DNA from 4 places in the Rhodobacter sp. 24-YEA-8 genome. Region 4 is predicted to be linked to each of the others. Evidence: riboswitches for the same ligand, from Rfam matches in the RefSeq annotation. Region 4 holds a riboswitch; each other region holds the start of a gene.
The links. A riboswitch is a leader RNA that binds a small molecule or an ion and turns the genes downstream of it on or off. The one in region 4 is predicted to bind cobalamin.

Region 1: it holds a riboswitch for cobalamin, as region 4 does, so the genes downstream of both, BLW25_RS10945 (aromatic ring-hydroxylating oxygenase subunit alpha) here and BLW25_RS14065 (CbtB domain-containing protein) in region 4, are expected to answer to the same signal.
Region 2: it holds a riboswitch for cobalamin, as region 4 does, so the genes downstream of both, BLW25_RS09635 (TonB-dependent receptor) here and BLW25_RS14065 (CbtB domain-containing protein) in region 4, are expected to answer to the same signal.
Region 3: it holds a riboswitch for cobalamin, as region 4 does, so the genes downstream of both, BLW25_RS03630 (TonB-dependent receptor plug domain-containing protein) here and BLW25_RS14065 (CbtB domain-containing protein) in region 4, are expected to answer to the same signal.

Annotation. Positions count from the first base shown of each region.
Region 1 covers NZ_FNSK01000001.1:2,251,364-2,258,820, reverse strand. The annotation lists gene BLW25_RS10955 (DUF4159 domain-containing protein) at 1-154, shown strand, start outside; gene BLW25_RS10950 (hypothetical protein) at 163-2,277, shown strand; gene BLW25_RS10945 (aromatic ring-hydroxylating oxygenase subunit alpha) at 2,393-3,631, opposite strand; cobalamin riboswitch at 3,735-3,947, opposite strand; gene BLW25_RS10940 (CopD family protein) at 4,729-5,142, opposite strand; gene BLW25_RS10935 (2-hydroxyacid dehydrogenase) at 5,199-6,125, opposite strand; gene rodA (rod shape-determining protein RodA) at 6,268-7,407, opposite strand; gene mrdA (penicillin-binding protein 2) at 7,412-7,457, opposite strand, start outside.
Region 2 covers NZ_FNSK01000001.1:1,961,475-1,968,931, forward strand. The annotation lists gene BLW25_RS09620 (DUF3572 family protein) at 1-16, opposite strand, end outside; gene BLW25_RS09625 (diguanylate cyclase) at 483-1,868, shown strand; gene pdxY (pyridoxal kinase) at 2,129-2,983, opposite strand; cobalamin riboswitch at 3,232-3,427, shown strand; gene BLW25_RS09635 (TonB-dependent receptor) at 3,537-5,678, shown strand; gene BLW25_RS09640 (DUF6925 family protein) at 5,690-6,643, shown strand; gene BLW25_RS09645 (ABC transporter substrate-binding protein) at 6,640-7,457, shown strand, end outside.
Region 3 covers NZ_FNSK01000001.1:740,359-747,815, reverse strand. The annotation lists gene BLW25_RS03650 (adenosylcobinamide amidohydrolase) at 413-1,099, opposite strand; gene BLW25_RS03645 (ABC transporter ATP-binding protein) at 1,096-1,839, opposite strand; gene BLW25_RS03640 (FecCD family ABC transporter permease) at 1,836-2,819, opposite strand; gene BLW25_RS03635 (ABC transporter substrate-binding protein) at 2,816-3,676, opposite strand; gene BLW25_RS03630 (TonB-dependent receptor plug domain-containing protein) at 3,676-5,571, opposite strand; cobalamin riboswitch at 5,709-5,948, opposite strand; gene BLW25_RS03625 (amidase) at 6,121-7,457, shown strand, end outside.
Region 4 covers NZ_FNSK01000001.1:2,892,112-2,899,568, reverse strand. The annotation lists gene cobM (precorrin-4 C(11)-methyltransferase) at 1-605, shown strand, start outside; gene BLW25_RS14075 (cobyrinic acid a,c-diamide synthase CobB) at 602-1,897, shown strand; gene cobA (uroporphyrinogen-III C-methyltransferase) at 1,894-2,613, shown strand; cobalamin riboswitch at 2,661-2,848, shown strand; gene BLW25_RS14065 (CbtB domain-containing protein) at 2,880-3,050, shown strand; gene BLW25_RS14060 (CbtA family protein) at 3,052-3,849, shown strand; gene cobF (precorrin-6A synthase (deacetylating)) at 3,867-4,625, opposite strand; gene BLW25_RS14050 (lytic transglycosylase domain-containing protein) at 4,763-6,724, opposite strand; gene dapA (4-hydroxy-tetrahydrodipicolinate synthase) at 6,968-7,457, shown strand, end outside.

The DNA of each region.
Region 1 (7,457 bases), 640 kb from region 4:
GCCGCTTTTGCCGGTGGGCCGGGGGGCGGCGGGCGAACAACAGCGCGAGCTGGCCTGGCGGTTCGGCGTCAATCTGATCATGCATGTGCTGACCGGCAATTATAAATCCGACCAGGTCCATGTGCCTGCGCTTCTTGAAAGGCTGGGCCAATGAACGGCGCGATGACGGCGCATCTGGTATTCGATCCGCTGGTGCCCTGGCCGCTTCTGTGGGCGCTCGGGGGGGTGACGCTTCTGATGCTGGCGCTGGCGCTCTGGCGCGGGCTTCCGGGCTGGTTCCTGCGCGGGCTTGGGCTGGCTGCGCTTCTGGCGGCGCTGGCCGGGCCGGGGCTGCAAAGCGAGGACCGGCAGAACCTTTCCGATATCGTGATCGTTCTGGTCGATGACAGCGCGAGCCAGAGCCTTGGGGCGCGGGCCGATCAGACGCGGCGCGCGCTGACGCGGGTGGAGGCCCAGGTCGCGGCGCTGGACAATACCGAGCTGCGGGTGAAACACATCACCGATGGCGCCGACAATACCGGGACCCTGGCGATGACCGCTATGTCGGCCGCTCTGGCCGAGGAACCCCGCGCCCGGGTGGCGGCGGTGATCCTGATCTCGGACGGGCGCGTGCATGACCTTGAGATGCGCCCAGATCTGCCCGCACCGTTCCATCTGCTGCTGACCGGCGAAGCGGCTGACTGGGACCGCCGCCTTGTGGTGCAGAATGCGCCGGCCTTCGCGATCATCGGCGAGGAATTCAAGCTGAAGCTCAGGGTCGAGGATCAGGGTCTTGTGCCGCCGGATGTGCCGCAATTCGCCGATCTGACCATCGCGGTCGATGCCGATGCGCCGCAGACCTATTCGGTGCCGGTGGGCGAAGATCTGGAACTGCCGGTGGTGCTGCCGCATGGCGGGCTGAATGTGCTGCAATTCGCCATCGACCCGACTCCGGGCGAGCTGACCGAGCGCAACAATACCGCCGTGGTGCAGATCAATGGCGTGCGCGACCGGCTGCGCGTATTGCTTGTTTCGGGCGAGCCACATGCCGGGGAACGCGTCTGGCGCAATTTGCTGAAATCGGATGCGAGCGTCGATCTCGTTCATTTCACCATTCTGCGCCCGCCAGAGAAACAGGATGGCGTTCCGGTGGATGAGCTTTCGCTGATCGCCTTTCCGACGCGCGAGTTGTTTATTGAAAAGATTGATGAATTTGACCTGATCATCTTTGACCGCTACCGGATGCGCGGCATTCTTCCGATGTCCTACATCGACAATGTCGTCCGTTATATCCGCGAGGGCGGCACGGTGCTGGTGGCCTCGGGGCCGGAATTCGGTGCGGTCGACAGCCTGTACCGCTCGCCCCTGGCCGAAGTGCTGCCGGTGGCGCCGACTGCTCAGGTTATCGAAGGCGGGTTCCGCCCGAAAATCACCGAACTCGGGCAGCGTCATCCGGTGACCGAAGGGCTCGACCGTTTTGCGCCTGAGGGAGAAAATGGCGAGCCGGGCTGGGGCCGCTGGTTCCGGGTGATGGAGGTCGAGAAGCTTTCCGGCCAGACCGTGATGGAGGGGCCGGATGGCGCGCCTTTGCTGGTGCTGGACCGGGTGGGTGATGGGCGGATCGCGGTCCTGACCTCGGATCATGCCTGGCTCTGGGGCCGCGGTTATGAGGGCGGCGGGCCGCAGCTGGAACTGTTGCGCCGGCTGGCGCATTGGATGCTGAAAGAGCCGGATCTTGAAGAAGAGGCGCTGACGGCGACCGCCAAAGGCAATGAACTGACCATCACGCGGCGCACGGTGTCCGAGGATCCGCCAGGGCCGCTGATTGTCACCGCGCAGGACAGCGCAGAGGAGGGAGAGGCCGCGAATCCGGTGCTCCTCGATATGATCCGGGTGGCACCGGGCAAGTATCAGGTGGTCTGGCAGGCGCCCGAGGCCGGGCTTTACCGGCTGGAACAGGGCGATCTGACACGGGTGATCGGCGTCGGCCCGGCCAGCCCGCGTGAATTCGTCGAGACCATTGCCTCGGGCGATGCGGTGGTTGCACCGAAGGTCTCCGGCGCGGCGGCCTATGGATCGGTGACCCGGCTGGAACCCGGACTGCCGGACCTGCGTCAGGTGGCCGAGGGGCGGCCGGTGACGGGGCGCGGCTGGATCGGTATCACCCCGCGCGAGGCCTGGATGACCAATGAGGTGCGGCTGGCGGTCTTGCTGCCGGGCTGGGCCTGGCTTGTGCTGACCGCCGGGCTGGCCATCGCTGCCTGGCTCATCGAGGGCCGCCGGGGCGCGAAACGCTGAGGGGGGGCGGGCTGCTGGATACCCTTTCCCCCTGTTTGCTGCCGGGGAGGCGGTGGCCCGTTTCTGGCAAGCAGAACGAGGCCCAAGCAGAGCCGGGGCCTCGTTTTGTCAGGTGTCAGGCGCGGCTGATCTCGTCGAGATACCAGGTGATATAGCGCAGTTCGTTATATTCCATCGGTGCGATGGGACCAGGCTCGAAATAATGCGATTTCACGCCGCGCGCAGTGTGTTCGATGATCTTCTTGTCTTCCTCGGTGGTGACTTTCCACAGCCAGGTGAGGCGATCCAGATCGTAATCGACGCCTTCCTCGGCGCCTTCCTTCACCAGCCAGATCAGCTCCATCTCGCAGCTGTCATGCGTTTTGGGGATGAAGCGGTAGATCATGCCGTGATCGGGATAGCAGACGAGGAAAGTTGTGCCGCCGAGATGGATCGAGGTCACGCCGCCATCATAATCGGTGAAACGCCCCATCAAAGGTGCGAGGGGGGAGCCATCCTCGGACCCGGTCGAGGCGCCCTCGTAAAGCGCATAGCGGAAGACATCGACCGCTTCGCCACCCCGGGATGAATTCTGCCAATGATTGCCCGACAGTACGGAGAGCCCGAGTGCACAGCTCTTTTCCTCCATCGCGGCATTGAGACCGGCGATCACTTCGGGCGGCTGTTCCAGCGCATGGGTCTGCGAATATTCCGGATGCGCCGGGCCGCAGTGATAGCATTCGACATAATTCTCGACCGCGAGCTTCCAGTTCGCGGCAATCGGATAGGTCTCGCGATGGGCGACCTTTGCCGCGCCCCAGCCATATTGGCCGATACTGGCGTGCAGGGATTGCTCCACTTGCGTGAAATCCAGCGGGTCTTTCGCGAAGGAGATGAAGACCAGCCCCTCGACCACCTTCACATGCACTTTTTTCAGCGCATGGGCGGCGCGGTCGAAATCCTTCGGCATCAGCCGGGCCGCGCGCAACGCGCCGTCCAGCGTATAGGTCCAGGCGTGATAGGGGCAGACGAACATCTTCGCATTGCCCTTGTCTTTGGTGCAGACCTCGGCGCCGCGATGGCGGCAGGAATTCAGGAGCCCATGCACCTCGCCCTGCATGTCGCGTGTCAGGATGACCTGTTCATCGCCAAGTCGGAACAGCTCGAAATCGCCGGGATTCGGGATCACGCTTTCATGGGCCAGGCAGTGCCAGTGGCGGCGGAACACCCGCTCCATATCGCGGGCAAAGACAGTCGGATCCATGTAGAAATCCCGCACGAGGCCATGGCCCGGGCGGTGATCCGCGATCAGCCGCGAAATGGCGTCGGGCCTTTGGTCCGGGGTGGAAAAACTATCGTCGTGAAGCGCGCCCAATCTGGCCTCCTGCTGGTTTGTTTGCTGCCCCGGGTGACCGGAGACGCCGGGCTCCGGTCCGGTGCGGACCTGCCAAAGCGCTCCTGACTGCCCGCCGCAGCCACGCTGATTTCCGCCTCAGGGCTGGTTTCCGGACATCAGGCCTGTCCCCTTTCGCGAACAGAAATGGCACCTTCCCGGCTGCTCCTCCAGCCAGTGGGTCCCGTCATGCAGCGAAGCGCCGCACCCGTTGCGGGGGCAGCGCCGGCATCGGCCCGGCTTCCCAATTCTCCTTCATACCTCCCGATATGGTGGCACCCTGATCTGAGGCGATCAGAGCAGGCGCTATGTGAAAAACTGTCCTGTCTGCGGCAAATTATGTCGAAATTGATCGGGGGCCCGGAATGTGATGCGTTTCAGGCTGCGGCCCGCGCTCCGTCGCCCGGCTGAGGGCGGGACTGTGCGCGAAACTAGGGCAAAAAGTGCTTCCGCTCATGGCTGATCACAACCAGGGCAAAGCGGGTCCTGGCGCGCTGCCCTGCGATCAGTGCTGTGACGAGGCCTCTGCCTTTCTCTTCGGGCCCCGAGGCGGGCGGACCCGGCTGCAGGCGGTCGGGTGGCGTCGCGCGCGCCCGGGCAGCACCAGCGCGACGTTTTGCGCCGCCGTCAGACCGGGAAACAGCCGAACGTTTGTAAAGGCAAAGCAGACGCGAAGGGCAGGACTGCGGCCCGGACAGGGGAGCGCGACATGGACCGCCGCCCCCGCCTGGGCGGCCAGCGCATGGACGAGGCGCCTGGGCCGTTGGCCCGTCACTGCGTGGTGACGCCGAGATCAAAGGCAGGATCGGGCAGGGCGCCACCAGGGGCATCGGGGGCAAGGGTATCCGCGCAGCCAGAGGTCGCCGGTGGTGCGATATTGTCCATTCATCCTCTGACCCGTCAAACCCGACAGTTGAGCCGGAAAGCAGCGACAGTTCCCTGCCTTGCGGGGCCGGTCTTTCCTATGACCGGGATTGGCGGGTCTCAGAGCGGCCTCTTCCGCCTGTTGCGGACGCGCTGGCTGTCCTGTTCCCTGCCATTTCCCCTGGCCGGCGTGACATGGGCCAATGGGCCCTGGGTCAGAAGGGCTTTACCACCACGGCCCAGAGGATGGCGATTACGGCAAAGACGCTGATTTCGTTAAAGATCCGCAGGAACAGGTCGCTCTCGCGGAATTCGCCGCGCCGCGCGCGCCAGACCATGCGGCCGGTCCAGATGTAATGGATCACCAGAAGCGCGACGAGGCTCAGCTTCAGATGCAGCCAGGGGTCAAACCCCCACCAGCCGAAAGCCAGCCAGAGCCCGGTCGCAATGGCGATCACCATCAGCCCGGCCGAAAACCGATAGAGCCGCAGGGTCAGATCCCCGAGCGGTCCGAAAGCGCCAAGGCTGGCCCATTCGCGCTTCCAGTAGATCAATGCGCGCGGCACCGCGAAGATCGAGGTCATCCAGCCCATCACGGCCAGAATGTGAATGATTTTGATCCAGTCCATCGGCTCAGGTGGCAGATTTCCCCCTCTTTGTTCAAGGGAGAAACTGTCGCAGGGCCTCAGTAGCCCCGGGTTCGGTCCACCAGATGGAGGAGGGGCTCGCCCGTTTCCGCGCGGCGGATGTTTTCGGCAATCACCTGTGAGGCGGTCACCGCGCGCGTATCGGCGGCGACATGAGGGGTGATGGTGACCTTTGGATGCGCCCAGAACGGGTGGTCCTGCGGCAGGGGTTCGATCCGGAAGACATCCAGCGTGGCATGCGAGATCTGGCCGCCATCAAGCGCCGCGATCAGCGCGGCATCGTCAATCAGCGGGCCACGGCCGGGATTGATCACCACGGCGCCCGGGGCCGTCATCGCAAGCGTGTCTGCATTGAGGATATTCTGCGTGTCCGGCGTGTTGGGCAGCAGGGTGATGACGATCTGCGCATCGCGCAACGCCTCCTGCAAGCCGGCCTCACCATGAAAGGTTGCGAGGCCCGGGATGGATTTCGGGCTGCGGCTCCAGCCTTTGACCGGGAAATTCAGCGCCTGAAGCGCGCGGGCACATGCAAGGCCCAGTTCGCCCAGGCCAAGGAAGGTGACCGGGCGCTGGCGGGCGATGGGCGGGCAGGCGTGATCCCAGATATGGCCGGGATTGATGATATGTCGGTCCATGCCGAGATGATGACGCAACACATGGCCGGTGACATATTCCACCATGCTCTCGGTCAGGCCCGGATCGACCATCCGGGTCAGCGGCTGTGTGAGACTTTGATTGCCCACGATGCGCTCGACCCCGGCCCAGAGCGACATGACCGCTTTAGCGCGGGTGAAGGGCGCGAAATCCTGCAAAGGCGAGGTGGGCGCATAAAGGATATAGTCGATCGCTGCAGGGGCGGGCGCCTCGGTGACGATATCGGCGCTGATACCGGCCGCCTCAAGTGCTGCGGGCAGGAAGGGTTCATATTCATCCCAGCCGGGAGCGGAAAAGAAGATCTGTGTCATGGCCGCGAGCCTGCGTCGCGCTGCCCGATTTGTCCAGAGGGGGCGCCCCTTCGGGGCGCTTTGCGCGTGCCGCGCGGCGCGTATTCACGTCAGGGAAAAGCCGGTTTCTCCCTGATCCGGATACCTGAGGTCTGGCTGCCCTTCAGCGCGGCCGGTGGACATGGGCGCTTTGCATCAACCCAAAGCCCACAAGGATCACCAGCATGGCCGAGCCGCCATAGGACATCAGCGGCAGCGGCACGCCGACCACCGGCGCCATTCCCATCACCATCGACAGATTCACCGCGATATAGAAGAAGAAGTTGGCGGCGACCCCGATGATCAGCAAGGACGAGAACCGGTCGCGGTTTTGCAGCGCCGAGATCATGCAGAACCCGATGATCAGCGCATAAAGCACCAGGAGCGAGAAGGCCCCGACAAAGCCGAATTCTTCGGCCAGCGGCGCGAAGATGAAGTCGGTCTGCTTTTCGGGCAGGTAGTTCAGCCGCGACTGGGTTCCCTGCATGAACCCTTTGCCCGACCAGCCACCGGAGCCCAGCGAGATCTTGGCCTGCATGATATTATAGCCCGCTCCCAGCGGATCGGCGGAAGGGTCGAGGAAAGTGTCGATCCGGCGGAACTGATAATCATGCAGGAGTTGCCAGTCGGTGCCGCGGCTCTGGAAGATCGCGGCCACTGCACCGACGACCATCGCGATCACGGCGGCGAAATACCAGTAGCTGACGCCTGCCGCGAACATCACCGCCGCCCCCGCCATCAGAAGCATCAGCGAGGTGCCAAGGTTTGGCTGCATCAGCACCAGCACCGTCGGCGCGCAGGTCAGCAGCACGGGGAACAGCACCCAGAGCGGCCGGGACACTTTGCGGATATCGAGCCAGTCATAATAGGCCGCCAGCATCAGAACGAGGCTGAACTTCATCATCTCGGAGGGCTGGAGCCGCAACGGCCCGATATCGATCCAGCGTTGCGCACCCATCCCGATCACGCCGTAAAGATCGACGATGATCAAAAGCACGAAAGAGGTCAGATAGGCGATCCCCGCCATCGAGCGCCAGAACCAGACCGGCACCATGGCGACCATGAACATCAATACCATGCCCACGGCGAACACCTGGGCCTGACGCCGGGCCCAGAGATTGAAATCTCCGCCCGCCACCGACCAGAGCATGAGGATACCCACCGCCGAGACCGCGGAGACCAGCACGATCACCTGCCAGTTCAGGTAAAGCACCTTGCGGATGCCGGTCGGGGCCTGTTTCAGGCGGTTCTCGAAAAATGCCATTGGCTCAGGCCTGATCGGAAGTGGTGAGGGCGCCGGTCTCGGGGTCGCGC
Region 2 (7,457 bases), 930 kb from region 4:
TTTCCTGCTGCGTCATCGGGGGGATCTCCTGCTGTCATCGCGCGCATCTGAAGCTTCATCCATCCCACAGCCATGGGCGGCCAGCAATGCCGCATGTCCCGGCTGGGCCGGGCCGGGTCGCGAAAAAAGGCAGGGAACCCACACGGGGTCTTTGGAAAGATTGCTGACAATTTACCTTCCGGGAGAATGTTTTTCTAACCGTGACCCCGGCCTCAGACCTGGTCCTTGCTGTTATCCAGAGCTTTACCCACAGATTCCAGGATTTATCCGCGAAAGGTGAGCAGGATCGAAGCGATTTGAAAGGATTTATTAACCATCCGCATAACAAGATCCTGACTGATGAAACCGCACTGTCTTTCCTGCATCCGACCAACCGATGATCCTCAATCAGACTTGCCGTCCCGCCGCCCCCATCCTCCGATAGCCCCCGTCATTGCCCGCCGCGCCCCGTTCCGACCGACCTTCCAGCAGGGAAGCCTGATATGCCACGCCGTATCCTGATCGCGGACTCTATCCCGGCAAACCGGGTCATCTTCCAGGTCCGGCTGAGCGATGGTTTTTTCCGGCCCCTGCTGACGGCGGATGCCACCTCCTGTCTGCGCGCGGCACGGCGCGAACGTCCCGATCTGATCGTAATCGATTGTGACCTGCCCGATATGCCCGGCCCGCAGGTGATCACCGCGCTGCGCAGCGATCCGCGCACCCGCAACCTGCCGGTGATTGCCCTCATCGCGCCAGACACGCCAGAGGGCCGGCTGGCCGCGCTGCAGGCGGGCGCCGATGACGTGATGGTCAAGCCTCCCGATATGTTTGTCCTGCTGGCGCGGATCCGAAATCTGCTGCGCCAGCGCGAGGAAAGCCAGATGATGTCGCGCGCCTGGGGGTGCGAGATCCCCGAAATGCTGGGCCTCGCAGACCGCAAGGGCAGCTTTCTGCCGGTCGGCCCAGTCGGCCTGATCGCCGCCCGGCCCGAGACCGCGCAGGCCTGGAAACAACAGCTGGACCCACGGCTGCGTGATCATGCGCGCGTACATGCCCCTGCGGAAGTGGCGAGCTATGGCGAACAGGCGGCCCATACCCATGTCTTCCTGATCGAGGCCGATACCGGCACCCATGGCGGCGGTCTGCGACTGATGACCCAGCTTTCCGGCATCTCACATTTCCGCCACAGCATGTTCTGCATTCTGGCGCCGGAAACCAGTGACACCGCCGCCCTGGCCTTTGATATGGGCGCCCATGACGTGATCGACCCTTCTGTCAGCGCCGAAGAACTGGATCTGCGCATCCGCCTGCTTTTGCGGCGCAAGCAACAGGCTGATGCCGAGCGGAGCTCGATCGAGGCCGGGTTGCGGCTTGCGATCATCGACCCGCTGACCGGTGCTTACAACCGCCGCTATGCTTTCCCGCGCCTGGCAGGCATCGCCGAACAGGCGGCCGTCGAGGGCAGCGAATTCGCGGTGCTGGTGATCGATCTCGACCGGTTCAAATCCGTCAATGATTGTTATGGCCATACCACCGGCGACACTGTCCTGGTCGAAGTGGTCCGCCGCCTGCGCGACAATCTGCGGATCGACGATATGCTGGCGCGGATCGGGGGCGAGGAATTTCTGATCGCCCTGCCCGAAACCACTGCCGCCGAGGCGCAGCGCATTGCCGAACGGCTGCGCTGCGTGGTCGGCGCTACACCGGTCGATGGCGGCAATGGGGTCGCGCTCAGCGTGACGGTCTCCATCGGCGTGAAAACCGGCGGCGGCCCGATGGCGCCTTCCGAGGATATTACTGCCATGGTGGATGCGGCCGATGGCGCGCTTTTGCGGTCGAAGACCCTGGGCCGCAATGTTGTGACGCTCAGCCATTCCCCGGTGTGACGCCAACACGTGACGCCATCCTGTGGCGCCCCGATGATCTGGCCCGGCCGGAAGTGCCCGCGTCCAGCGCCTTGCCAAAACCGGACGCCAGACCTCGCCGTCGCGTCCTCAGGCCAGGCAGGCCGCAACTGTCTGTGCATGAGAGCTGCGGGCAGCCCCTGCGCCATGGTCAGGAAGACCCGCTGGCGGAAACCGAGGCCACGGCCGCCCCGCTGCGGTCACCACAGGCAGAACAGCGCGGACGCTCCCGCTGCGTCATCTCAGCGGCGGATCGCCGCCAGTTCCGCGAGGCCCGCAAGGAATTCCGCGTTGCTCAGCATGACCTCCTGCCGGCCTAGCGCCGCCGCCTCCCCCATCGCAACCCCGGTGAGCTTTTGCGCAAAAACAACGGCTTCTGAGAGAGAACGACCACGCCCCAGCCCGGCGATGATCAGCGCCGCGAACAGATCCCCGGTCCCCGACAGCGCCAGCGGCAAATGCGGCGCGGGGTGACGGCTGACGCCTTCCGGCGTAATCACCACGCTTTCAAGACAGCCCTCGGGGCTGTCTTCCAGCACGCATCCGGTCGCAATCACCCGCGCCCCGGGGCGCAGGTTCAGGCCCGCCCGCGCCAGCGCCAGATCTTCGAGCCGCGCGATCTTCTGCCCCGACAAGAGTGACAGCTCAAACGGGTTCGGCGTGGTCAGATCGGCCAGCGGCAGCAATTCATCGCGGATCACCGCCACCACCGCTTCGGGCACATAACGCCCCGGCTTGGCATCGCCGATCACCGGATCGCAGAGATAGACCAGACGCGGGTTGATCTCGCGCGCTTTCGCGATGAAGTCCGCCGCCATATGTGCGATCGCGGCCGAGCCGATATAGCCCGTCACGATGTAATCGGCCCGTTCGGGGAGCCCACGCTCCATCGCGCCCAGAAGCAGATCGGCGAAAAAATCCTCGGGCAGCGCGCGGCCGCGCAGGCTCGGGTAATCGGGGGTATTCGAGAACACCACTGTCGGGATCGCCGCCACCTCCAGCCCGGCCGCACAAAGCGGAAACAGCGCCGCCGAATTGCCGACATGGCCGAACACGACCTGGCTCTGGATCGAAATGACGAAAGGCGGGGTCTGCATTGCTATGTCCTTCCCGCGCAGGATCCCGGTCATGGTTCGGGGCGCGCGGGCAGAGGTTACAACCGCTCGCGCGCAAAAGGCCATGGGGTAAACCCCGGGTCTCAGGGGAATTTCCGCAAAGATCTGCCGTCATGCGCTGATGACGGGTCCGGGATGGCGGATCCCTGGTCCGCCTCGCAGGACAGGTCCCGGATGCGCCCCCTGTAACGCGCCCGTGATAACTGGCGTTGACAGACCACCACCCCGGCGGGTAGCGCTGAGGCGACGGTTCCCGCGAGGGAGGAAAGAGGGAACGCAGCAGGGCATCCGCCCGATCTGCGGCTGCCCCCGCAACTGTGAGCGGCGAGGGTTTCGCAATATGCCACTGGGGTTCAGGGACCCTGGGAAGGCGCGAAATCCACAGACCCGCGAGCCAGGAGACCTGCCGTCGGCCATATTCACGGGCAGGCGCATCAGGCGGGGGTTCCTGATGGCAAGGATGACATGCGGGTGATTGCCCGCCTGGTCCTGGCAGTCTGCAGTGACGAGCGATTCACCTTTCGGGGTAAAATTCATGCCGTCCATTTCGCGCCGCACATCTGTGCGGCTTTTGCTGACACTTACCGCTCTCACCCCCATCACCGCTGCGCCGGTGCTGGCCGAAGAGACCACCATCGGCCTCGGCACCATCTGGCTGCCGGTCGATGACGAGGCGGGCCAGGGGCTTGAGGCCACCGCGCCCACCGCGAGCCGGCTGGGTGAAAAGATCCGCGATATTCCTGCCGCCGTCGAGGTGATCGGCACCGAGACCATGGCCGAACGCGGTCTCCATTCGATCGCCTCCGCCGTATCGCAGACCGCAACCGGGGTCACCTCGATCGCTGCACCGGGCTATGACAATGCCTTCGCCGCGCGCGGCTTTCAGGGCACGAGCTCGGTGATGATGCTGTTTGACGGCACCAGGCAGTTTCCCGGGCGCGGCAATATCTCTTTCCCGGTCGACAGCTGGCTGATCGAGGAATTCGAGGTCCTGAAAGGCGGCGGCTCGGTGATCCATGGGCATGGCGCGATTGGCGGTTTCGTCAATGCGATGCCCAAACGCCCGTTTGACGGTGCGCCGCGCCATCTGTTGACCGCGCTTGCAGGGTCAGATGGCAGGCTGCGCTTTGGCGCCGACAGTGGCGGCTCGCTCTCGGACACACTTTCTTACCGCATCGCGGTGATTGCAGATGGCTCCGACGGCTGGATCGACGGTGCGGATGACAGCCTCGGCGCCGTGACCGCTGCGCTGAGCTGGAAGGCGACGCCTGATCTGACCTTCACCCTGTCGGCAGATTACGCGAAGCGCGAGCCGATGACCTATTATGGCACGCCCCTGCGCAACGGCATCCTCGTCGCCGGGACCGAGGCGCTGAACTACAATGTCGAAGACGCGAAGACTGACTTCACCGATCACTGGCTGCAGCTGAAAACCGAATGGGCGCCTTCGGACTCGGTCCGCGTCTCGGCTGTGCTGTACCGCATCGGGTCTGACCGCAGCTTCCGCAATGCGGAAACCTATGAATGGGATCCGGTGACCGATACGGTATCGGTCGGCGAATTCGTCGCCATCGACCAGGATCAGGATCAGACCGGCTTCCGGCTGGATGCCGGCTTCCGCCACGGGATCGCGGGCTATGACAGCCATACGGTGATCGGCTTTGACCTGAACCGCTCGAAATCCGGCTATGCCAGTGCCTTCAACTTCGGTTCGGTCACGGTCGACCCGTTCAACCCGCGCCCCGGCCGCTTCCCCGCCAGCCTGACCCCGGTGGCACAATACCGCTCGACCCTCGACCAGCGCGCGGTCTTTCTGGAAAACCGCACCGACCTTGGCCAGGGGCTGGCGCTCAGCCTTGGCCTGCGCCAGGACTGGTTCGATCTGAGCCGCGAGGGTATCGCAACCCCCGCATCGAGCTTTGACGCCAGCTACAAGGCCCCATCGGCGCGGGTCGCGCTCAGCTGGGCGGCGAATGAGACCACGGTGGTTTACGGCCAGCTGGCCTGGTCCACCGACCCGGTGAACATGCCGCTGATGGATTACGCCGCGAATTTCCGCGACTTCGATCTGACCACGGGGCGGCAATTCGAGATCGGGATGCGCCAGAGCTTTGCCGATGGCCGCGCCGAATGGTCGCTTACCGCCTATGATATCGTGAAGCGCAATGTGCCGGTGCTGGCGCCGGGGTCTTTCACGCTGCAACAGGCCGGGCAGCAATCCTCACGCGGGATCGAGCTGGCAGCCAGCGCCACGGTGACCGACACCCTGCGGCTCAGTGGCAATATTGCCCGCACCAAAGCGCGGTTTGACGATTTCACCTTCTTCGATTTCAACACCTTTTCCTGGGTGGATTATTCGGGGAATGTGCCGATCCTCGTGCCGGAAACCTCGGCCAATCTCTGGGCATCCTGGGGTTTCGCCGATGCCTGGACCGCGCATCTGGGTGTGCAATTCGTCGGCAAGGCCTGGTATGACTACGCCAATACCGAGAAACGCGGCAGCTTCTCGCTGATCAATGCCGGGCTTGACTGGCAGGCGGGCGAGACCTCGACCCTGTCATTGCGCGTGACGAACCTCTTCGACAAGAGCTATGCGGCATATCTCTACCCCGAAAAGGGTCAGGTGGTTCTCGGTGCGCCGCGCCGGTTCGAGTTGCAGCTGACCTCGAAGTTCTGAAAGCCGCCCCCATGACCGACGCCTCACAAGACGAGACCTTCGCGTTGCTTGCCCGGCTTTTCGGGGCCGAAGGGCATTTGTGGAGCATCGGCACCCTTGCAGGGTTCATGGGGTTTGACCTGACCGGTATCCCGCAAAACATCGGCGGGGCACTGGTGCTGGAAGGTGAGACCGGGCGCGCCCGTCTCACCCCCGGCGGAAAGCTCCTGGCGTTCGAGACCCTCAGCAGCGAGCCGAAGGGCTGGAACCACGGGATCGCGCTCTGCCAGGCGGGTGGGCTGCCCCCCCGCCCCCGCGACCGCCACCTCAGCGTGGTCGCGGATGATGCAGCCCTGGTTGCCGCAGACCAAAGCGCGCCGGCGCTTGATCTGGGGCTGGGCCATGCCGGGCTTCGCTGCCTTTTTCGACCTGCGGCGACGGCCCGCGCCCAGGCCCTGCTGCTGGCCGGCCAGCACTGGAACGATTGCCGCGAGGCGCTGGCCGCGCTGCCGGGTGCCTGGATTGCCGAGACACCCTTTCTGCGCGCCGAGCGGGTGGCGGATGGCACCTGCCCGATCCATGCGATCCCTTCGGCCGGGATCCGGGGCCTGACCCATGCCGCGACCACGCCGGTACCAGAGGGCTGGCTGCCCTTTGCCCATATATTCCCGCCGCATCCGGCGCGGGTGCGCCCGGGGCTGCGCCGCCCGTTCGATCCCGATATCCATACCGTATTCCAGTCCATCCTCGCGCGTCATGGCCGCCCCGACCTGACGGCGCTGAAAGCTGCGACCCGCGCGCGGCTGCAAAGCAGCCTGCCACCCGAGGTGGCCGACGCGCCCGGCCAGAGGCCCGACCGCCACGCCCAGGCCGTCATCCGCGTCACCCTGCGCCAATGGCTCGCCGAAACCGGCCTGGCCCCGCCCGGAGCCTGGCTCTCGCGTTATGACCGCCCGCTTCTGGCTGCGGTCCGGAACCAGACATGACCCAATTCCCCCCACTGACCCGGCGCGGGGCGCTGGCGTTCGGGTTGTCGGCGCTCCTTCCGACCCTTGCGCCGCGCGCGACCCGTGCACAGGGCGCGCGCGCGCTCCGTTTTGTCACGACCGAACTGATCCTGACCGAAACCGCGCTGGCGCTCGGGCTCACCCCACTCGCCGCCGGCAATCTGCCGCTCTATCGCCGCCTTGTCGGCGTTCCGGCATTGCCCGATGGCCTGCATGACCTCGGCCCGCTCAATGAGCCGAATATGGAGCTGCTGGTTCACCTCGCCCCCGATCTGATCATCGCCGCCGACTGGCAACGCGGGCCGCAGGCAGGGCTGGAGCGGATCGCGCCGGTCCTCTGGCTCGAGACAATGCCCTTTTCCCGCCCCGGTCTTGAGATCGCGACCGATCTGGCCCGAGAGATCGCCGATGCGGGGCAGATCAGTGCGGATAACCTCGTGACCGGATTTGACCGCGCGCGGAACCGCCTGACCCGGGCCATTGCCAGCCGCAACCCACCCGCCGTTCTGCTGGCCCGCTTTCTGGAAGATGGCCGACATGCGCTGGTTTTCACCGAAGGCTCGCTGCCCGGGGATCTGCTGGCCGGGGCCGGAGGACGCAATGCGCAGCCCGGCAGCGGCCCGCCGGGTGCCTTCCCCCTTGGCCTCAGCGAGATCCTCGCGACCGGCGCCCCGATCCTCGCCACCGGGCCGTTGCCGCAAGGCGCGCTCTTCACCCGCGTGATCGAAAGCGGTGCGCTGCGCGCCATTCCCTTGCCGCCGGTCTTCCCTGCCGGCGGCCTTGCCTCGGCCAC
Region 3 (7,457 bases), 2.2 Mb from region 4:
TCCTGCATCGGGAAAGATGGCTTCCCCGCGAAATCTCTGAGCCAGCCTTTTAAGGGCATCCCTGCCGGTGTCAACAGTCAAAAATGCTCTGATGGGCGAGTTTCCGCAGCTGCGCCGCCTTCCCGTCAGCTGCCGCCAGGGAAGGCTGCGGCGGAAAGGCCGGCATGGCGCAGAACGCCCCTGGCGGGTACCTGCCGGACACCTGCCGCCCCCGGGGATCGGTGGCAAAGACATGCCTGACCTGCCTGCGCCGGATCCTTTTGGGATGAAGCCCCGTGTTTCCGGTCTCTCCGACCGCTGTCAGATGAAAGGCCCCTGCCCGACGCTGTCCGAAGCGGGGAGACGCCCCTCCCGTCGCGCCGGAGTTCATCTGCCTCAGATCTCCACGGGTAAGATTTTCGGGAGGCGGGCCTTAACGGGTGGCCTGCGTGCCCGGGTCGCGCAGCTTCCGCGCGCGCCAGGCCATCCATTCCGCGCCTGCCTGCGCCACCGCCTTGCGCACGGCGGCGCCCACCGCTTCGCCTGCCGCGGTATGAAGCCCGGCATAGCGCCCCTCGCCCGGCAGGCAGGCCAGCGCCAGGCAATCGGTGCCGGTCCCCGTGGCGCGGCCGGTGGTGAGATCCAGCCCCAGATCCATGATCGCGGCGGTACGGGCCTCGACCGCAATGGTCAGCGCCTCGATCTGTGCGGTCTGCGACAGGGCGGCATCGGTGCTGACGAGGATATTCACCGTCCCAAACCCCGATCCATCGGCGCTGTGCCAGGGCAGGCGCCGCCCGACGGATTCGGCATTCGAGAGGCCCAGCGTCACAAGCGCCGCCGCCCGGACACCTTCCGCCTCAGCCTCGGCCAGCACCCGGCTCGATACATCGCGCGAGGTCATCACGCCAACCGTCGCTTGCATCGGGGCGCGGGCCATCTCGGCCCCGAACCAGATTTCCACCGGGAAATCCGGCTTCAGATCCTGGTCGCGCACCTCACGCCAGGCGATGGTGTCGCCGGTCACGAACCCCGCGCCATAAGGCGCATGGGACAGGATGCGCATCGGGCCCGGCAATTGCGCGAACAGCCAGGGCCGCGCGAGATGGTCGCGGATCACCGGATCACCCCGAGCGGCTGGAAAATCAGCCCCTCCGCGCTTTCCGACAGATGGGCGCGGATGCCGAATGTAACCGCAAGCCGCGCCTCGGTCAGCACCTCGCGTGGCGGGCCATCGGCGACCAGACGCCCGCGATCCATCAGCAAAAGCCGGGTGCAATGGCGGGCGGCGAGGCCCAGATCATGGACGGAGGCCATCACACCATGCCCCTCGCGCGCCAGATCAGCAAAGATCGTCATCATGCGGATCTGCGCCTCCGGGTCGAGACCGGCGCCCGGCTCATCGGCGATCAGCAGCGGCGTCTCCTGCGCCAGCGCGCGGGCAATCAGCGCCCGCGCCTGTTCGCCGCCCGAAAGCTCGGTCGCGGGCCGGGTCGCGAAATGCTCTATGCCGAGACGTCTGAGTGCCCGCGCCACTGCCGGATCGGCAGGATCGGCATGGCCCCAGGGCGCACGGCCCAGAGCCACCAGATCCGCGACCGAGACGGGCCAGGCGATCTCGCGCCCCTGCGGCAGGAAGGCGACTGTCCGCGCCCGGGCCCGGGCCGGCATCAGGGCAAGGCTCGATCGCCCCTCATGCGGCAAAAGCCCCAGAGCGGCGCGCATCAGAGTGGTCTTGCCGGCGCCGTTCGGGCCGATCAGCCCGACGAATTCTCCCTCGCACACCGTCAGCGAAACACCTTCGACCACTGCGCGGGCGCCGCGCCGCACGGTCACCCTGTCCAGCGTCAGCAATGTCATGCCTCAACCCTCCGCATCTTCCAGATCAGATGCAGGAAGAAAGGCGCCCCGACCAGAGCCGTCAGCACGCCGAGCTTCAGGTCGCGATCCGGCGCGATCAGCCGGGTCGCGATATCGGCGGCAAGCAGCACCGCGGCGCCGCCAAGGGCCGCCGCCGGCAAAAGCCGCGAGGGACTGGCGCCAACCAGCGGGCGCAGCACATGCGGCACCACAAGCCCGACAAAGCCAATCGCCCCCGCGACCGCGACCGAGGCACCCACCGCCGCCGAACACCCGAGGATCAGCACAAGGCGCAGCCTTGCCGGGCGGATGCCGAGGCTCTCGGCCGCATCCTCGCCCAGCGTCATCGCATCAAGGCCCCTCCCGAGGCTCAGGAGCGCCACAACGCCCACAAGGATAAACGGCGCCGCCAGCCAGACATGGGTGAAAGACCGGTCCGCGAGCGAACCCATCATCCAATAGACGATCTCGGCCGCGGCAAAGGGGTTGGGCGAGAGGTTCAGGACCAGCGAGGTCGCCGCGCCAGCCAGCGCGGAAATCGCGATCCCGGCAAGGATCAGCGCCAGCGCGCCGCCGCGCGGGCCCGCAAGCCCCAGGATCAGCAGTGAGGCCAGCCCCGCCCCCGCCAGCGCCGCCAGCGGCAAGGCCAGCGAAAAAGCCGCTGCAAGCCCGGTCTGCAGGGTCAGAACTGCGCCCAGGGCCGCCGAGGCCGAAACACCGATCAGCCCCGGCTCGGCCAGGGGGTTGCGCAGATAGCCCTGCATCGCAGCGCCGGAAATCCCGAGCGCCGCGCCGATCAGCAGCCCGAGGAGCGCGCGCGGCAGGCGGATCTCCTGCATCACCAGCATGACCGGCCCGCCCTCGCCGCCCAAAAGCGCGCGCAGGCTTTCGCCAAGGCCCAGCCCTGCCGGCCCGATCAGAAGCGAGGCCGCAAACAGCGCCGCCACCAGCGCCAGCAACAGCGGGATCAGCATTTTCATTCCGCTCGCTCCCCCGCGTCTTTTGTGGCCGATGCGGCCTCCAGCCCCAGCCGCGCCGCACGCATCGCCGCGACGGCGCGCAGGATATGCGGTGTGCCGCAGATCCAGTCGGCATCGCTGAAGGCCACCAACCCGGCCTCAGCCTGTAAAAGCGCCAGCGCGGGGTGGTCAAGGATCTCTTCCGAACGCGAGGCGCCGGGATAGGGTTTCGAGGTCACGACCAGGTCGGGCTGCGCCATCACGAGCAGCTCCATCGGCAGGACACCTCCGCCAGTGACGCCCGCGACCGCGCCGATATTGGCGAAACCGGTATGTGCGAGGACATCATCCGACAGGGTGCCCTTCCCCGTCGTATAGCCATTGGGATAATAAAGTGCTGCCGGTTTCAGGGCCAGATCAGTCGCCAGCGCCGCAAGACCGGCCTCGAATTCAGCGACCAGCGCCTCGCCCGCCGCCTCGCGCCCGAGATACCCCGCCACCTCGCGGATCTGAGCGCTGACGCCCTCCAGCGAGGTGACCGGCGTCACCTGTTCCACCCGGATGCCAAGCCTGCGCAGCAGATCGACACTGGCACGGGCAGTATAGGTGCCGGCCAGCACGAGACCGGGCGTCATGAGAAATACCTGCTCGGCGCCGCCCCGGTTTGCGGTATAGGCGGCGGCCTCCTCCGGCATGGAGGAGGCCAGCGGGTCCGAGGCCAGATGGCTGACCGAAACCAGTTGCCCCGGCGCCGCCAGCATCATCGCCAGCTGATCGGTGCACAGGTTGATCGAGACCACCCGCCCCGGAGGGGGAAGAGGGTCGGCCGCCACCGGCAAGGCCCCAAAGAGCAGGACAAGGGTGGCGGCGCGCAGCATCAGAACCGTGCCTGCAGCCCGAGCCAGGCCGTGCGACCCGGCGTGCCGTAACCATGCGACGACTGCCAGTGCTCATCGGTCACGTTCTCAATGCGCAATGTGGCCCCGATACTGTCACTGATCCGATAGCTGAAAGCGGCATCCAGCAAGGTGACATCGGGCATATCGAGGGCGGCAAAGCTGTTCACATGCCTGTCGCGGCGTCCGGCCAGATGGCTGAGGGTAAAGCGCGCCGAGACCCGCTCGCTGATCTGTGCATCCAGCGCGAGCGCCAGATTATGGCGCGGCACCGCCGTCAGGCGCGCCCCATTCGGGTCATGCGCATCGGTATAGGTATAGGCGAGCGTGAGGCTCAGCGCATCGCTCAGCCTGGTTTTCGCGGCCAGCTCGACGCCTTTCGACACCGAGCTGCCCGCCAGATTGCCCAGGGTCGACCAGAAGGTCGCGGGATCGGCGGCGATACGGTCTTCGACCTCGATGCGGAAAGCCGTGAAAGACAGCGACGCACCTGTCCCGAAGGCATAATCTGCACCCAGCTCGTATGAGACGCTGGTTTCGGGATCGAGATCGGGATTACCGGTGAAGAACAGCCCCGGATAATCACCGTACAGCTCGTCAAGCGAGGGCGCGCGGAAGCCCCGCGCGACGGCACCGCGCAGGGTCAGCCCCTCGGCAGCCGCCCAGGCAAAGGAAAGCCGCCCGGTGCCGAAACCGCCAAAGGCCGAATGGTCATCATACCGCAGTGCCGCAGTCACATCGAAGCCTTCGCGCGGCGACCAGGCAAGCTGGCCCCAGATGCCTTTGGTATCGGTATTACCCGAGCCTCCGGGCATGGCCGAGGTTTTCGCCTCTTCACGGTTGAAATCCGCACCATAAGACAGGGTCAGCTGGTCAGACAGCGTGCTGGTCGCCTGCCAGTCCAGCGTCAGACGCTCGCCGGTAAAGGCGCTTTTGCCGTTCTCGTCATCCATATCGCGCTTGTTGCGTGAAAAGCCGATGCCCAGCACATGCAGCGTATTGCCGGTCTCCAGCTCTGCGAAGAGGCGCAGGCCAAGGTCCTGGCGGCGCATCTCATTGGGCAGATCGGTGAAAGTATCGGTATAGCCATCGCCATCCGTATCGATATAGCCGTCATAATCGCTGCGGGTCTTTTGCCAGAAAGCGGCGCCCCCCAGCGTCACCAGATCTGAGACCCGGTAGCGCGCCGAAAACGACAGCCGGCTGGCCTCGGCGCCATCCGCTTCGGTGCCCCCGTCAAAGGCCGATATCCCGTCGGTGCGGAAATGGCTGGCATTCAGGGCCAGTTCAAGCTGGTCATCCTTTTGGGTCAGGCCCCAGGCAAGGCGGGCCGAATTATGGCTGCCCCCTTCGACGCTCACCTTCTGATGCAGCCCCGGCTCTGCCCCGGACAATGTCGAGATATTGATCACCCCGGCCACGGCCGAGCCGCCCCACAGCGCCGATTGCGACCCGCGCAGCACCTCGATCCGGGCAATATCATCGGTCATCAGCGCGCCGAAATCGGTCGAGACCTGCACGCCGGACGGGTCGTCAATGCGGATCCCGTCGATATAGACCGCGATATGACGCCCGTCGAAGCCACGGATCCGCAAGGCGGTATTGGCACCAAAACCACCCTGGCTGATCACCGAGACCCCCGGCAATGTGCCAAGAAAATCCGCGAGCCGCAGATCGGCGCTTTTGTCCAGCTCGGCGCGGTCAACCACACTGACCGAGACGCCGGAGCGCGCAATATCGGCCCCGTAACGCAGGGCCGAGAGCGTGATCGTGCCCAGGTCAACAGGGTCTTCGTCCTGTGTCTGTGCGCGCGCATTGCCGGCCGCACCGGCAGCCAGCGCGGCAATCACTGCAAGATGGGAAACCCTGTGAAACATCTCTCAGCCCTTTCTTCGGAGCCGCCGGTCCCTGACCGCCGCCCTGATGCGTTTTCGCTTCGGGGGAAAGCCCGCCCGATGCGCGTGAACGTCACCTCTGGCGGCACTCCGCCCTCCGCCGCACGCCCCGTGCGAGGGAAAGGGTGATCAGCAGCGGCAGGTCTCCTGGCTCGCGGGTCCGGGCGGACGGCTGGCCTTCCCGGAACTGCCCCCCTGAGGAGGCTCCAGTGGCATCATCAACCGCCGCTCGCCGCTTACAGTTGCGGGGGCAGCTGTGGTCCCGGATCCCTGTGCAGAAAGGACCGGCCACATTCCCTATTCTCCGGAAAACCGCGCTTTGCGGGCGCGGCGCCGGAACCGTTGCTCTGTCCTCCATGCGATCCGCCCTTGCCCTCTGTCAAGCGGCTGACGGGGCGCAAGGTTGCGGCAGTCGCCGCTTTGGTCGCCCGGGTCACATGGTTGCGGTAACAGCATGATGCGCGGCGCCTCTGGACCTTTCCCGGGCGCCGCGTCCAGACTGGCATCGGGATGAATAACGGGGAATCGCAGATGATCGGGGATCTGGGCGCACGGGATGCGACCGAACTTGCGGGGCTGGTGGCAAAGGGCGAGGTCAGCCCGGATGAGCTGCTGGATGCGGCGCTGGCCGCGGTCGGCGCCCGAAATCCGGCAATCAACGCCGTGGTGCTGGTGCAGGAAGAGGTCGCGCGCGCCGAAATCCGCGCAGGCCTTCCGCGCGGACCGTTTCGCGGCGTGCCCTTTCTGATCAAGGATCTGGGGCTCGAGGCAAAGGGGCTGCCGTCCCTTAACGGCACGCGGCTTGGTCCGGCCAGGACCTATGCCGCCGATTGCAATATGATGGCCCGGATGCGGGCGACCGGGGTGGTGACATTCGGGCGCACGACAAGCCCCGAAGGCGGGGTCGGCATCGCAACCGAGGCCGCCGTCTATGGCGGGCCAACCCGCAACCCCTGGAACACTGACCATACCGCCGGCGGCTCGTCGGGCGGCGCGGCGGCGGCGGTCGCGGCAGGGATCGTCGCTTTCGCGCATGGATCAGACGGTGGTGGCTCGGTCCGGGTTCCAGCCTCGAATTGCGGGCTTTTCGGCTTCAAGCCGACCCGCGCGCGGCTGCCCGACGGGCCATGGTCCGGCGAGGGCTGGGCCGGCATGGCGATTGACGGGTTCCTGACACGTTCGGTCCGCGACACGGCGGTGATGCTGGATGCCTGCGAGGGGCCCGACCTCGGTGCCCCCTATTGCGCGCCGCCGCTGGCAAAGGGCTACGGCCAGGCGATCTCGGCCCCGCCCCGGCGGCTGCGCGTGGCGATCTGCGACACGACCTTTACCGGCGCCGCGATTGACCCGGAGGTCGCAGCCGCGGTGCAGGAGGCCGGGCGGCTGCTGGAAGGCCTTGGGCACCATGTGGAGCCGGCGCGGCCAAAGGCGGATATCGGAGCGATGATGCGGGCCTGGACCGATATCGTTGCGGTCGGCACCGCGCTTACGATCCGGCAGAAGCTGAAAGGCAGCGCGCTGACGGAGGATCTGGTCGAGGGTGTCGGGCGCGGCGCGGTGAAACATGCCGAAGCGCTCGGGCCGCTGCGCTATCTGGAAGCGGTCGAGGATATCCATGATTTCGGCCGTGAAATGGCATCCTTCTTCCGGCCTGAAACCGGCCCCGGTTACGACATCCTGCTCTCGGCTACCCTGGCCGAACCACCGGCCAAAGTCGGGCGGTTCAGCCATGAGACCGAGGATTACGTCGATTACCGCCTCGGGCCGGGGCGCTGTTTCGACTATTCGCCTTTTGCCGCCGTGTTCAACGCAAGCGGCCAGCCGGCGGCGTCGTTGCCTCTCGGCTGGTCGGCCTCGGGCCTGCCGAT
Region 4 (7,457 bases):
TGGATCTGGACGCGATCATCGCCGAAATCCGTGCCGCACATGAGGCAGGCCTTGATGTCGCAAGGCTGCATTCCGGCGATCTCTCGGTCTGGTCGGCGATGGGTGAACAGATCCGCCGCCTGAAGGCCGAGGGCATCCCCTATGATGTGACGCCGGGCGTGCCCTCTTTCGCAGCTGCCGCCGCGACTTTGGGGATGGAGCTGACGCTGCCGGGCCTTGCCCAGAGCCTCGTTCTGACCCGCACCCCTGGCCGCGCCTCCGCTATGCCCGAACGTGAAAAGCTTGAATCCTTCGCCGCCACCGGCGCGACTTTGGCCATTCACCTCTCGATCCACCGGCTCGGGGAAACCACGGCGGAACTCACCCCGCATTACGGGGCCGATTGCCCGGTGGCCGTGGTCTGGCGCGCCTCCTGGCCGGATGAGCGGGTGGTGCGCGGCACACTCGCAACCATCGCCGGACTGATCGGCGACACGATGGAGCGCACGGCGCTGATCCTCGTTGGCCCGTCTTTAGGGCAGGAAGGGTTCATCGAATCGAGCCTGTATTCCACCGATTATGACCGCCGTTTCCGTGCGGGCCGGGCCGATGCGGTGAAGCTGTGACCAAAGGGCTGATCATATCCGCCCCGCGCTCCGGCGCGGGCAAGACGACGGTGATGCTGGGTCTTTTGCGCGCATTGCGCGATGACGGCGTGGCGGTGCAGCCCTATAAATGCGGGCCCGATTACATCGACCCGGCCTTTCACCTCGCGGCTTCGGGACGGTCGAGCTTCAATCTCGACAGCTGGGCGATGGCGCCCGGGCTGATCGGGGCGCAGCTGGCGCGGGGCGGCGCGCTGGCGCTGGCCGAGGGCTCGATGGGGCTCTTCGACGGCGTGGCATTCGCGGGCGAGACCGGAACCGGCGCCAGTGCCGATATCGCGGCGCTGACCGGCTGGCCGGTCGTGGTGGTGCTGGATGTCTCGGGGGCGGCGCAGACGGTCGCGGCGATGGCGGCCGGGATGGCGGCCTATCGCAAGGACGTGAAAATCGCGGGCGTGATCCTGAACCGTGTGGCCTCGCCCCGGCATGAACGGCTCTGCCGGCTGGGGATGGAGGCGGTCGGGCTGCCGGTTTTCGGCGCGCTGCCCAGGCGCGGCGACCTGACCCTGCCAGAGCGGCATCTGGGTCTGGTTCAGGCGGTCGAGCACCCCGATCTTGAACGCGCCATCAGTGACTATGCGAGTTTTTTGCGCGAACATACCGATCTTGCGGCCCTGCGCGCGGCGGCGGCGGGCGGCGTGAGCACCCCGGCGGGAGAGCTGCCGAAACCGCCCGGCCAGCGCATTGCGCTGGCGCGGGATGAGGCGTTTTCTTTCACCTATCCGCATCTGCTGGATGCCTGGCACGCGCAGGGGGCCGAGATTCTGCCATTTTCGCCCCTGGCCGATGAAGCGCCGCCGGAAGCCGATCTTTGCTGGCTGCCCGGCGGCTATCCCGAACTGCATGCGGGCCGGATCGCGGCGGCATCAGCTTTTCTTGCGGGCCTCAGGAATTTCGCGGCGGCAAAGCCGGTGCATGGCGAATGCGGCGGCTATATGGTTCTGGGCGAGGCGCTGGTCGATGCATCCGGCACCCGGCATCAGATGGCCGGGCTCCTCGGTCTTGTGACCTCGTATGAAAAGCGCAGGATGCATCTGGGCTACCGGCTGGCCGCGCTTTCCGCGCCGATCCCGGGCCATGTGGCGGGTGCGAGGCTGCGCGGGCATGAGTTCCATTATTCGACCATTCTCGCCCAGCCCGATGCGCCCCTTGCCCGCGTGACTGATGCCGAAAGCGCGCCGGTCCCCGAAACCGGATCGCGCAAAGGCCTTGTCACCGGCACCTTCTTCCACCTGATCGGAGCCGCCACATGAGCGAGATCGTCAGCTTTGTCTCCTCTGGCCCGGGCGATCCCGATCTGCTGACCCTGCGCGCGGTCAAACGGCTGCAAGCGGCGGATGTGGTGCTTTATGACGACCTCTCTGCCGGGCCGATCCTTGATCTGGCGGCGCCGGAGGCGGATCTGATTTCGGTCGGCAAGCGGGCGGGGCGCGCCTCGCCGCGCCAGGATCATGTCAGCCGGCTCCTGGTCGATCATGCGCGTTCGGGCCTGAAGGTGGTGCGGCTGAAATCCGGCGATTCCGGTATGTTCGGGCGGCTTGAAGAAGAGATCACAGCTTTGCGCGAGGCCGGGATCGGCTATGAGATCGTGCCCGGCGTCACCGCGCCTTCGGCGGCGGCGGCGGCGGCGGGGATCCCGCTCACGCGGCGGGTCAATGCGCGCCGGGTGCAATTCGTCACCGGCCATGACGTGACAGGGGCGCTGCCCGAAAGTCTTAATTGGGCAGCACTGGCCGATCCGCAGGCTGTCACCTCGGTCTTCATGGCGCGGGCGACATTTCCGCAGCTGGCGGCAAAGCTGGTCGCTGCCGGGTTGCCGCCCGAGACGCCCGCGCTGATGGCCCAAGGCGTCTCGACCCCGGCGCAGGCCTTTCGCCGCGATACCGTCGCGGGTCTGGCCGCGCGTCTGGAGGGGGCGGCCCCCGACCCGGCACCGACTCTTATCCTTTATGGTGCGCTGGCGACCTGACGGGTGCGAAGTGGCGCGCGCGACTTGACCGGGCGTCATGCGCCTGTCACTCTCGATATTGTGAAGGTGCCGGGCGACCGGCATGGGAACAGGGCGGGGGATTCCCCGACCCGACCGCCCCCGCGACTGTGCGCAGCGAGCCGACCCCGTTAACCACTGTGGAGCAATCCATGGGAAGGAGGGCAGAGGCTGTGACCTGCAAGTCAGGAGACCGACCTTCGCACTGATGGAACCGCCGTCGGGGATGACGGCAAGGAGTAACTCATATGTCCACCATTGCCCGCTCAGGCGCGAAGGCTGATGTCAAACTGGCGAATATCCTCGTCGTGGCGCTTTTGGGTGCTGCGCTGATCTTCGTCGCTGGCCTCGCCCAGTCGGAAACCCTGCATGACGCCGCCCATGATGTGCGTCACGCGGTCGGATTCCCCTGCCACTGATATGTTGCAAAGACTGCTGACCAGCGCGTTGATCGCTGGCGCTGCAGCGGGGCTGATTGCCGCCCTGTTGCAGCTTGTTTTCGTGCAGCCCGTGCTGCTTCATGCCGAGCTTTATGAGGGCGGCGAGCGCACTCATTTCGCGGCGGCCTCAGACCATCATCACGGTGAAGAACCGGCGTCGGAAACCACAGAGCCGCAGACAGAGCCTCAGGCCGCGCCTGCGGCAGAAGCGGGCCATGATCATGGGTCCGAAGCCGCGCATGACCATGGCGAGGCGGCAGAGATCCCCGGTATCGGTTTTGACGCAGCCCGTGACGGGTTGTCGATCCTGTTCTCGATTATGGTCTATGCCGGCTACGGGCTGCTGCTGGTCGCGGCGATGGCCCTGTCTGAGAATAATGGCAACCGGGTCACCGCACGCCAGGGCCTTCTCTGGGGGATCGCGGGCTTTGTCGCGGTGCAGATGGCGCCGGCTTTCGGCCTCTCGCCCGAGCTTCCGGGCATGGCCGCGGCCGATGTCAACGCCCGCGCGATCTGGTGGGTGGCGACAGTGATTGCGACCGCCATCGGTCTCTGGCTCATCGCCTTCGGTCGGAACTGGGTGGTCTGGGCGGCGGCGATCCTGCTGATCCTCGCGCCCCATATCGTCGGCGCGCCGCATCCGCATGAGTTCACCGGCCCGACGCCGCCCGAACTGGCTGCGCAATTCGCCGGCCGCGCCATCGGGGTCGGTCTTGCGGTCTGGACGCTGCTCGGCCTTTTCGCAGCCGCGCTCTGGAGCCGTGGCCGCGAGGCATAAACCAGCTTCCCGGCGGCTTATGCCGCCGGGGATGTCCGGTCCAGAATATAGATATCCATGAGCCAGCCGTGCTCGGTCCGCGCCGCTTCGCGCCGGGCGAGGATACGCGGCCCCGCCTCGGCCAGGGGGCCGGCTTCGGTGATCTCATTCGCCATGCCGACAAAGGCGCCCCACCAGATCGAGATGCCTTCGGGCGCCAGATCCTGAAAGGCACAGCCGCCATCCAGCATCACCACCAGCCGGTTGACGCCTTCGGGCCAGCCTTCTTCGCGCAGCCGCCGCCCTGTCGTCACCAGAAACGGCGCGCCAAGCCCGTTGAGCGGAATGCGATGCGCAGCGGCCAGCACCTGCGGTGACATGATCCCCGGCACCACCGAGACCGAGACTTCGCGCAGCCTGCCCAGCCGTGCGGCAATCCGCAGGGTACTGTCGTAAAGCGCGGGATCGCCCCAGACCATCAGCGCCACCCGCTTTACGCCAGGATGCGCGTCAATCGCCGCCGCCCATGCGCCGGCAATCGCATCATGCCAGTCATTCACCCGCGCAAGGTAAGAGGGATTGGCCGGATCCCGCACCGGCATGGCAAAGCCCGCGACGATCACCCCGGGCCGCGTCACGAGATCCTCGCAGATCTGGCGGCGCAGATCGGCAAGATCGGCTTTGTCTTCACCCTTCTCGGGGATCAGGATCAGATCAGCCGCATTCAGCGCCTTCACGGCCTGCAAGGTGAGATGGTCCGGATTGCCGGTACCAATGCCGATCAGAACCAGTTCCATCGCTGCCCCCTGCTGCTTTCACGGCCCAGAAATCAGGTTGTGGACCGGAAGAAAACCCATCGCGCATATCATGCGACGGACAGCAAAGCCGCTGCTCCGTTTCTCCTAGTCAAAATACGCCAGCCAGAAACCCGCCCTCAGCCCTTCAGCTCTGCCGTCACCCGGACGGGACCCACCGTCCCGCGCAGTTTCGCGCGGTAGATCACCACGCCTTCGACCACCCGCATCACATAGGTTCTGGTCTCGCCGATCGGGATCATCTCGACCCAGTCGACCACATCCACCTCGGGCAGGCGCGGGTCGCCAAGCTCGCCGATCCAGCGGCGCGGCCGCCCGGGCCCGGCATTATAGCCCGAGGCGATCAGCGCAATCGAAGGTCCGAATTCCTCAACCATCTTCGCCAGATAGGCCGAACCCACCTGGGTGTTGAACCCCGGGTCATAAAGCCTCGAGAGCGAATATTCCAGGCCCAGCCCCTTGGCCATCCGCGCGGCGGTCTCGGGCAGAACCTGCATCAGCCCGCGCGCATCGGCGCCTGAACGCGCCATCGGCTCGAATTCGCTTTCGCGCCGCGCAATGGCGAGGGCCAGCGCGCGGCTGACATGCAGCCCGTCCGGCACGAGGTCCGGCACCGGGTAATAGGTGCGGGGCAGGATCGCGCCCCGCTCTGCCGCCTGTTTCGCCAGCACCAGCGCGATATGCGGCTGGCCCATCTCCAGCGCCATCTCGGCAAGCTGGGCGATGCCCCTTGCGTCCTGCCCTTCGGCAAGATGCAGGAGAAACCGCTTGCCCTCGACCCGGTTTCCGGCCGAGAGCATAAGCCGCCCCATCGCCAGAACCGAAGACCCGGCAAAAGACGATTGGCGCCAGCCCGATGCCGGAGCATCGTTCAAAAGCTGAGGATCCAGCGACAGCCCGAGTTTTTCCGCCGATAAAAGCCCGTAATAGGCGGTCTGATGCTGTGCTGCGCGCTGGAAATGCGCCTTTGCGCTTTCGGCCCGCCCGGCGGCCTCATCGGCGCGGCCCTGCCAGTAATCGGCACGCGAGACCGAGATCGCGGTGGAAACTCCGGCCCGCAGATGCGCGAAATGTTTCAGCGCGGTCTCGGGGTCATTGAGCTTTCTCAGCGCGATAAAGCCCGCCAGAAATTCCAGATCGGCGTAAGCGCCGCCCGCTGTCATCCCATGCCGTGCCGCCACCCGGTAAGCATCCTGCGCACGCCCCTGGCGCATCAGCCAGCGCGCGAGCAGCGCGCGCCGCGGCGCCCATTCCTCGGGGCGGCCAAGATTTTCCGGTGCGACCGACAGGATCAGCTCTGCCGATTCCGCATAGAGATCCCGCTTCATCCGCCACAAGAACCGCTCATAGCTGAGGCCAGGGTCGGATTTCAGCGCGTCGGGCACCGCCGCAACCAGCCCGTCGACCCCTGGCTGACCGGCGCGCAAGGCAAGCCGCGCCTCGGCGAGTTTGCGCTTTGCCTCCGGCACCCGTGGCAGCATCCGGAGTGCCTCGGCACGCCGCCCCTCCCAGAGCAGGTTTTCCAGCCGCAGATCATTCACCATCGCCACGGCATCGGGCATCAGGACCTGCAGTTCGGCCTCCTGGTCGGCGGTGAGCGAAAGCTCTGCCCAGGCCCGCATCGCTTCGGTTTCGGCCAGGCCGATCTGGCCAAGCGCCTTATACGCGCGCACAAGGGCCACGGCGCCGGTGCCGCTGCGGGGTGGCGCGGCGCGGAAATACCCGGCCACCCGCGATGGCGTCTCGGATCTGGCCACCGCCTCCTCGCCCTTTTGCCGCAGGAGGGCAAGACCCGGCCAGTCGCCGCGCCGCGCTAGGAAGGCCTCGTAATCGCCCAGCCGGCCATCGCCGTCGCGCAGCTGGCTCCAGATGACAAAGTCCCGCACCAGGCCGTCCTGAGAGGCCGCGAGAGCCCCGGGCCAGTCTTTCTTGCGCACCAATTCAAGCGCGCTGCGCATCTCCTGCACCTGATCGGCGCGCGCCGCTGTCGGAAGGAACAAAGGCGGGATGATCAGGGCCGGAGAGAGCAGAGCCGGGAGAACCAGGGTCAGGATGCGGAGGCGGCGGATGAGAAAGGTCATGGGGCGGAGTCTGCCAAAGAGGCCGGATCGCCACAAGGCACGTTCCTGTCAGCAGCGGCCCGGCACCAGGGGCGCATGTCGGAAACCACCTGCCAGAAAGGGCGCCGTCCCGGCCCCGGATCTGTCGCAGAGCCTGTCCTGCCGGCGCCCTCATGCAGTGCTTGGCAAGGCGCAATTGCAAGGGTAAGGAAAGTCCGTTGCAGCCAGGGGCGAAAAGGGCCCCCAGATGAGGAGACGCGTGCCATGATCCAGGGGTCGATTCCCGCTTTGGTTACGCCGTTCAAGGACGGCGCCGTGGATATGGACATGCTCAAGAAACTTGTCGACTGGCAGATCGCCGAGGGCTCGACCGGGCTGGTTCCCGTCGGCACCACTGGCGAAAGCCCGACGCTGAGCCATGAAGAGCACGAGGCCGTGGTCGAGGCCGTGGTGACATTCGCGGCCGGCCGGGTGCCGGTGATCGCGGGCGCGGGCTCGAACAGCACGGTCGAGGGCATCCGGCTGATCCGCCATGCCGAGCGCGTCGGTGCCGATGCCGCTCTGGTCGTGACACCTTATTACAACAAGCCGAACCAGGCCGGTCTGATCGCGCATTACAAGGCCCTGCATGAGGCCAGCACTCTGCCGATCATCATCTATAATATTCCGGGTCGTTCGGTGATCGACATGTCGCCCGCGACGATGGGCGAGCTGGCTAAGCTGCCGCGAATCGTCGGCGTGAAAGACGCGACCG